2 linked regions of the Solwaraspora sp. WMMA2065 genome follow. The protein of the gene in region 1 interacts with the protein of each later gene in a pairwise test. Links are inferred from orthologs where the notes say so. Each region holds a gene or a part of one and is shown in the gene's direction. Other genes may lie near its edges. The genes, in order: O7610_RS00345 and O7610_RS11640.

Region 1 (3,087 bases):
GCTGATCGGCCGGGTGCAGCCCGGCGCGGTGCTGCTCGCCTCCTCGCAGGAGGGCAAGGAGATCGCCGGTCGGCTCGCCGTACGGCTGGACAACGGCCTGCTGACCGACGTGGTCGACCTGGCCGCCGACGGCACGGCGACCCAGATCGCGTTCGCCGGCGCCACCATCGTCACTTCCCGGGTCACCCGGGGCCTGCCGTTGGTGACGCTGCGGCCCAACTCGGTGGCGCCCGAGCCGGCCCCGGCCACCCCGCAGGTGGAGCAGGTGCAGGTGCAGGTCGCCGACTCCGACAAGCTGGCCAAGGTGGTCGAGCGGGTCGCCGAGCAGTCCGGCTCCCGGCCGGAGCTCACCGAGGCGTCCGTGGTCGTCTCGGGCGGGCGCGGTGTCGGCAGCGGCGACAACTTCAAACTGGTCGAGGAGCTCGCCGACCTGCTCGGCGGCGCGGTGGGCGCCTCCCGGGCCGCGGTCGACTCCGGGTTCTATCCGCATCAGTTCCAGGTGGGGCAGACCGGCAAGACCGTCTCCCCACAGCTGTACGTGGCGCTGGGCATCTCCGGGGCGATCCAGCACCGGGCCGGGATGCAGACCGCGAAGACCATCGTGGCGGTCAACAAGGACGGTGAGGCGCCGATCTTCGAGCTCGCCGACTTCGGTGTGGTTGGTGACCTGAACAAGGTGGTCCCGCAGGCGGCCGAGGAGATCCGCAAGCGCAAGTGAGGTGACCGTCCCGCAGGGCGTCGCGGCCACCGCCGTACCGACCTGACTGATCGGGTCCGGCCGCCTATCCGCCGGACCCGACCCGGCGGATAGGCTTGCTGGTGATGGCTTATCTCGACCACGCCGCGACCACGCCGATGCTCGACGAGGCGGTGGAGACCTACGTCGCCACCGCCCGCCGGGTCGGTAACGCGTCGTCACTGCACGCCGCCGGACGGGCGGCCCGGCGTACGGTCGAGGAGGCCCGGGAGCGGGTCGCCGCCGCCCTCGGCGCCCGGCCGTCCGAGGTGATCTTTACCGCCGGCGGCACGGAGAGCGACAACCTCGCGGTCAAGGGAATCTTCTGGGCACGTTCGGCGGCGGATCCTGCCCGGCGGCGGATCCTGGCCAGCACCGTCGAGCACCACGCCGTGCTCGACGCCGTGCAGTGGCTCGCCGAGCACGGGCAGGCCCAGGTGACCTGGCTGCCGGTGGACGCTACCGGTCGGGTCGACGACGCCACCGTGCAGGCCGAGCTGGACGCCGCCGCCGACGAGCTGGCCCTGGTCACCGTCATGTGGGCGAACAACGAGGTCGGCACAGTGCAACCGGTCGCCGCCGTCGCGGCAATGGCCGCGCGGGCCGGCGTACCGCTGCACACCGACGCGGTCCAGGCGGTCGGTCAGGTTCCGGTCGACTTCGCCGCCAGTGGCGCCGCCGCGCTGACCGTCAGCGGTCACAAGCTCGGCGGCCCCGCCGGCGTGGGCGCCCTGCTGCTCGGCCGGGACGTCACTTGCACCCCGCTGCTGCACGGTGGTGGCCAGGAGCGCGACGTCCGCTCCGGCACGGTCGACACCGCCGGGATCGCCGCGTTCGCGGTCGCCGTGGAGGTGGCGGTGAAACGCCAGGCCGAGCACGCGGCGCGGGTCGGTGCGCTCCGCGACGACCTGGTCCGACGGGTACGCCAGGTGGTACCGGACGTGATCTACAACGGTGACCCGGCCGACCGGCTCCCGGGCAACGCGCACTTCTCGTTCCCCGGCTGCGAAGGCGACGCACTGTTGCTGCTGCTCGACGCCCAGGGCATCGCCTGTTCGACCGGCTCGGCCTGTTCGGCCGGGGTCGCGCAGCCGTCGCACGTGCTGCTGGCGATGGCCGACGACGACGAGCGAGCCCGCTCGTCCCTGCGGTTCAGCCTGGGCCACGACTCCACCCGGGCCGAGGTCGACGCGCTGGTGGCGGCCCTGCCCGGTGCGGTCGAGCGGGCCCGCCGGGCCGGCGCGGTCCGCGGCACGAAGGCGACGCCGCCCGCCGCCGGCTGACCCGGGGCCGCTGCGGGACGATTACCCTCGAACCGAGGCGACGATCAGGCAGGAGATGGGTACGGTGCGAGTGCTGGCGGCGATGTCCGGCGGGGTCGACTCGGCGGTGGCGGCGGCTCGGGCGGTGGCCGCCGGGCACGACGTGACCGGTGTGCACCTGGCGCTGTCGCGCAACCCGCAGACGTACCGCACCGGGGCCCGTGGCTGCTGCACCGTCGAGGACGCCCGGGACGCCCGGCGGGCCGCCGACGTGATCGGCATCCCGTTCTACGTCTGGGACATGGCCGAGCAGTTCCACAGCGACGTGGTGGACGACTTCGTCGCCGAGTACGCCGCCGGGCGTACCCCCAATCCGTGCCTGCGCTGCAACGAGAAGATCAAGTTCGCGGCGGTGCTGGACCGCGCGGTGGCGTTGGGGTTCGACGCGGTGGTCACCGGCCACCACGCCCGGCTCGGCCCCGACGGTCTGCTGCGGCGCAGCGTCGACCTGGCCAAGGACCAGTCGTACGTGCTCGCCGTGCTCAACCGGGCCCAGCTGGACCGGGCGATGTTCCCGCTCGGCGACTCGACCAAGGCGCAGGTCCGGGCCGAGGCGGCGCGGTACGGGCTCGCGGTGGCCGACAAGCCCGACTCACACGACATCTGCTTCATCGCCGACGGCGACACCCGTGGATTCCTCGCCGACCGGCTCGGCAACGTCCCGGGCGACGTGATCGACGCGACGACCGGCGCGGTTGTCGGCCGCCACGACGGGGCGTACGCGTTCACCGTCGGCCAGCGGCGTGGCCTGGGCATCGGGGTGCCCGCGCCGGACGGTCGACCCCGCTACGTGCTGTCGATCACACCGACGAGCAACACGGTGACCGTAGGCCCGGCCGAGGCGCTGGACGTCGACGCGGTGACCGGTGTCCGCCCGGTGTGGATCGGCGGGGACCGGCCAACCGGTCCGGTCGAGGCGATGCTCCAGGTGCGCGCGCACGGGTCGACCACCCCGGCGGTGGTCGAGCTGACCGATGCCGGCATGCACGCCCAGCTGCACCGGCCGGTCCGGGGGGTCGCCGCCGGCCA
Region 2 (3,253 bases), 2.5 Mb from region 1 along the record:
GAGCTGTCGCCGACCGGGCGCGCGCCGTGCGTGCGTCGGCTGCCGGCCGACGGCCGACGGCTGCCCTGCTGAATCGCTTGCGACCACCTGGTCCTGCCTCCCTCGCGGTGCCACCGATGCCACCTGTGGCAACCGGATTGACCTGGCCACGCGTGACGACATCGGCGATCAAAGGCGTCACCGACGGTCGCAGATTACTCGACCCGACGGGTCACCATCGGCGTGGGGTCTGGTTTGTCACCCGCCACGACCACCGGCGGGCCAGCCCACGGCCGGTACCGTCGACGGCTGTGGACTATCTCGACGCCGCGACCGCCGCACCGCTGCACCCGGTCGCCCGGGAGGCACTGTCGGCGGCGTTGACCGACGGCTGGGCCGACCCGGCCAAGCTGTACACCCGGGCCCGCCGGGCCGGTCAGCTCCTCGACGCGGCCCGCGAGGTCACCGCCGACGTGCTGCGGGTCCGCACCGACGAGATCTCCTTCACACCCAGCGGTACGGTCGCTGCACACGCCGCCGTCCTCGGCGGTCTCGCCGGGCGGCGTCGGGTCGGGCGCACCCTGGTGCACTCGGCGATCGAGCATTCGGCGGTGCTGCACGCCGGGCAGCGGCACACCGCCGACGGCGGCGAGGCGGTGCCGGTGCCGGTGGACCGGCTCGGCCGGCTCGATATGGCCGCCTGGTCGGGGGCGGTGGCCCGGCCGGGTGTGGCGTTCGCCGCACTGATCAGCGCCAGCCACGAGGTGGGTACGGTCCAACCGGTCGCCGAGGCGGCCCGGGCCTGCGCCGCGCACGAGGTGCCGCTGTACGTCGACGCCGCCCAGTCGGTGGGTCGGATGCCGGTGCCGGACGGCTGGTCGGTGCTGACGGCCAGCGCTCACAAGTGGGGCGGGCTGCCGGGCGTCGGGGTGCTGGTGGTCCGCAAGGGCACCCGGTGGGAGTCGCCCTACCCGGCCGACGAGCGGGAATTCGGCCGTACGCCCGGAGCGGTGAACCTGCCGGCGGTGGTCGCGTCGGCGGCGGCGCTGCGCACGGCGGCCGCCGAGGCGCACGCGCAGGCCGCCCGGTTGTCGGCACTGGTGGACCGGATCCGCGCGACGGTGGCCGCGACGGTGCCCGACGTGGAGGTGGTCGGCGACCCGACCGACCGGCTGCCGCACCTGGTCACCTTCTCCTGCCTGTACGTCGACGGTGAGGCGCTGCTGCACGCGCTGGACCGGCGCGGCTTCGCCGTCTCCTCCGGCTCGTCGTGTACGTCGTCCACGCTGCGCCCGTCACACGTGCTGGAGGCGATGGGGGTGCTGTCACACGGCAACGTCCGGGTGTCGCTGCACCGGGACACCACCGACGCGGAGGTCGACCGGTTCCTGGCCGAGCTGCCGCAGGTGGTGGCCGACCTGCGGGCCGAGGCCGGGGTGGTCGGCCTGTGACCGACGACGACACGGCACCGCAGCGCTCCGGCGGCGAGACGGCGCAGCCACCTGGTAGCGAGGTGGCGGAGACTCTCGACTGCCTGGGTCAGCGCTGCCCGCTGCCGGTGATCGCGCTGGCCCGGCGGCTGCCGCAGCTGCCGGTCGGGTCGGTGGTCCGGGTGCTGGCCGACGATCCGGCGGCCGCCCTGGACATCCCGGCCTGGTGCCGGATCCGGGGCCAGGAGTTCGTCGCCGCGTCGACCGTCGCCGACTCCCCCGCCTTCGACGTCCGCCGCAGCCACTGAAGCCTCCCGCCGAACTGCTAGTCGATCAGCAGCGCCACCGATGTGAGGCTGAGGTACCTAACCTGCTCGTTGATACGTAACTCAGCCTCACATCGGCGTGTCCGCGACAGCCGGTTGAGACACCTCTTCGAGATACACCTCAACCGCCCTCCGGCGGAGCGCACGTCGTGCCGTTCGGCCAGGCCTGTTGGTCCACGGCACCAGGCCCAGCAGAATGCCGGCGTGCGAGGATGGCGGGCGTGAGCGCGCAGAACGGGTGGAGCAAGCTGCTGGAGTCCAACCCTGGGCACTCGCAGTGGTACGTCGACCGGTTCCGGTCGCTGGCCCGCGACGGGGCCGACCTCGACGGTGAGGCCCGGCTGGTCGACGCGATGCTGCCCCGTACGGCACGGGTGCTGGACGCCGGCTGCGGACCCGGCCGGGTCGGCGCGGCGCTGGCCGCCGCCGGTCACGACGTCGTCGGCGTCGACCTGGACCCGGTGCTGATCGATGCCGCCCGGCAGGACCACCCCGGCCCGCGGTGGCTGGTCGGCGACCTGGCCGAGCTGGACCTGCCCGCACAGGGCATCACCGACGGCTTCGACGCGATCGTCAGCGCCGGCAACGTCATGACGTTCCTGGCGCCGGACACCCGCCAGGAGGTGCTGCGCCGGATGCGGCTGCACCTGCGCGACGGCGGCCGGATCGTGGTCGGGTTCGGCACCGACCGGGGCTACCCGGTCACCGACTTCCTGGCCGACATGCACGCCGCCGATCTGGTCGAGGATCTGCTGCTGGCGACCTGGGACCTGCGCCCGTACCGCGACGACTCCGATTTCCTGGTCGCGGTGCTGCGACCGGCCTGACCTCCGCGGTTCAGGTCAGCTGGCGACCGTCGGGCGGGTCGACCCACACCAGCTGTACGGGGTGGACCATCCCGTACAACCGCAGTGCTGCCTTGATGCCGCTGAACGGGTTGGGCAGGCCGCCGTTGGTCGGTACGACCACGGCTTCGTCGTCGAACGCCAGCCCCCAGCCGAGCACTCCACCGTCCTCGCTGTCCTCGCCGGCCTCAGTATCCGCACAGATGGCGAAGCGCGCCGGCGGCTCCCCGTGCAGGTCTTCCAGCAGCCTGCGCTGCTCGTCAACCGTCTCCGACGACCATCGTTCTTCGCTCTCGTTCACCACACGCTCCCCTCCATCGATGGCTAGACGTCTAACGTAAGCAGTTGCATCGAGATTGGCAATAGGCAATGATGACTGCATCGCTAGCGGAAGGCGGGAGTGATGAGCACACGGATGGACCCCTCGGCGCTGCGCTGGCTGATCGGTGCCGAGCTGAGTCGCTACCGGCGCGACGTGCCGATGTCGCTGAGTGAACTGTCCGCCGAGACGGGGATCGGCAAACCCAAGCTCGGGCACATGGAGACCGGCCGCTACCAGCAGTTCCCGGACGACATCGCCAAGGTGCTGCGGACCTGCGGCGCCGATCAGCCGACGATCGAACGGCTCACCTCGCTGGCCGGCCGGTCGGATGCCAAGACCTGGTGGGCTCCC

What was found.
Region 2: the proteins of O7610_RS00345 (region 1) and O7610_RS11640 interact in binary tests that used the Escherichia coli proteins (3 or more experiments, as listed by UniProt). The link is inferred for Solwaraspora sp. WMMA2065 from one-to-one orthologs.

Annotation. Positions count from the first base shown.
Region 1 is NZ_CP128361.1:75,110-78,196, forward strand. Bases 147-2,920 are described here. They hold O7610_RS00345 (cysteine desulfurase family protein), read left to right. Parts: upstream 147-822; coding sequence 823-2,019; downstream 2,020-2,920. Other genes in these bases: O7610_RS00340 (electron transfer flavoprotein subunit alpha/FixB family protein), read left to right, coding at 147-718; mnmA (tRNA 2-thiouridine(34) synthase MnmA), read left to right, coding at 2,084-2,920. Also shown: more of O7610_RS00340, read left to right, coding at 1-146; more of mnmA, read left to right, coding at 2,921-3,087. UniProt on the Escherichia coli protein: Master enzyme that delivers sulfur to a number of partners involved in Fe-S cluster assembly, tRNA modification or cofactor biosynthesis. Catalyzes the removal of elemental sulfur from cysteine to produce alanine.
Region 2 is NZ_CP128361.1:2,585,950-2,589,202, forward strand. The notes cover bases 165-3,104. They hold O7610_RS11640 (sulfurtransferase TusA family protein), read left to right. Parts: upstream 165-1,492; coding sequence 1,493-1,717; downstream 1,718-3,104. Other genes in these bases: O7610_RS11635 (cysteine desulfurase family protein), read left to right, coding at 291-1,430; O7610_RS11645 (class I SAM-dependent methyltransferase), read left to right, coding at 1,948-2,562; O7610_RS11650 (hypothetical protein), read right to left, coding at 2,573-2,881; O7610_RS11655 (helix-turn-helix domain-containing protein), read left to right, coding at 2,984-3,104. Outside these bases: ctaC (aa3-type cytochrome oxidase subunit II), read right to left, coding at 1-87; more of O7610_RS11655, read left to right, coding at 3,105-3,253. UniProt on the Escherichia coli protein: Sulfur carrier protein involved in sulfur trafficking in the cell. Part of a sulfur-relay system required for 2-thiolation during synthesis of 2-thiouridine of the modified wobble base 5-methylaminomethyl-2-thiouridine (mnm(5)s(2)U) in tRNA.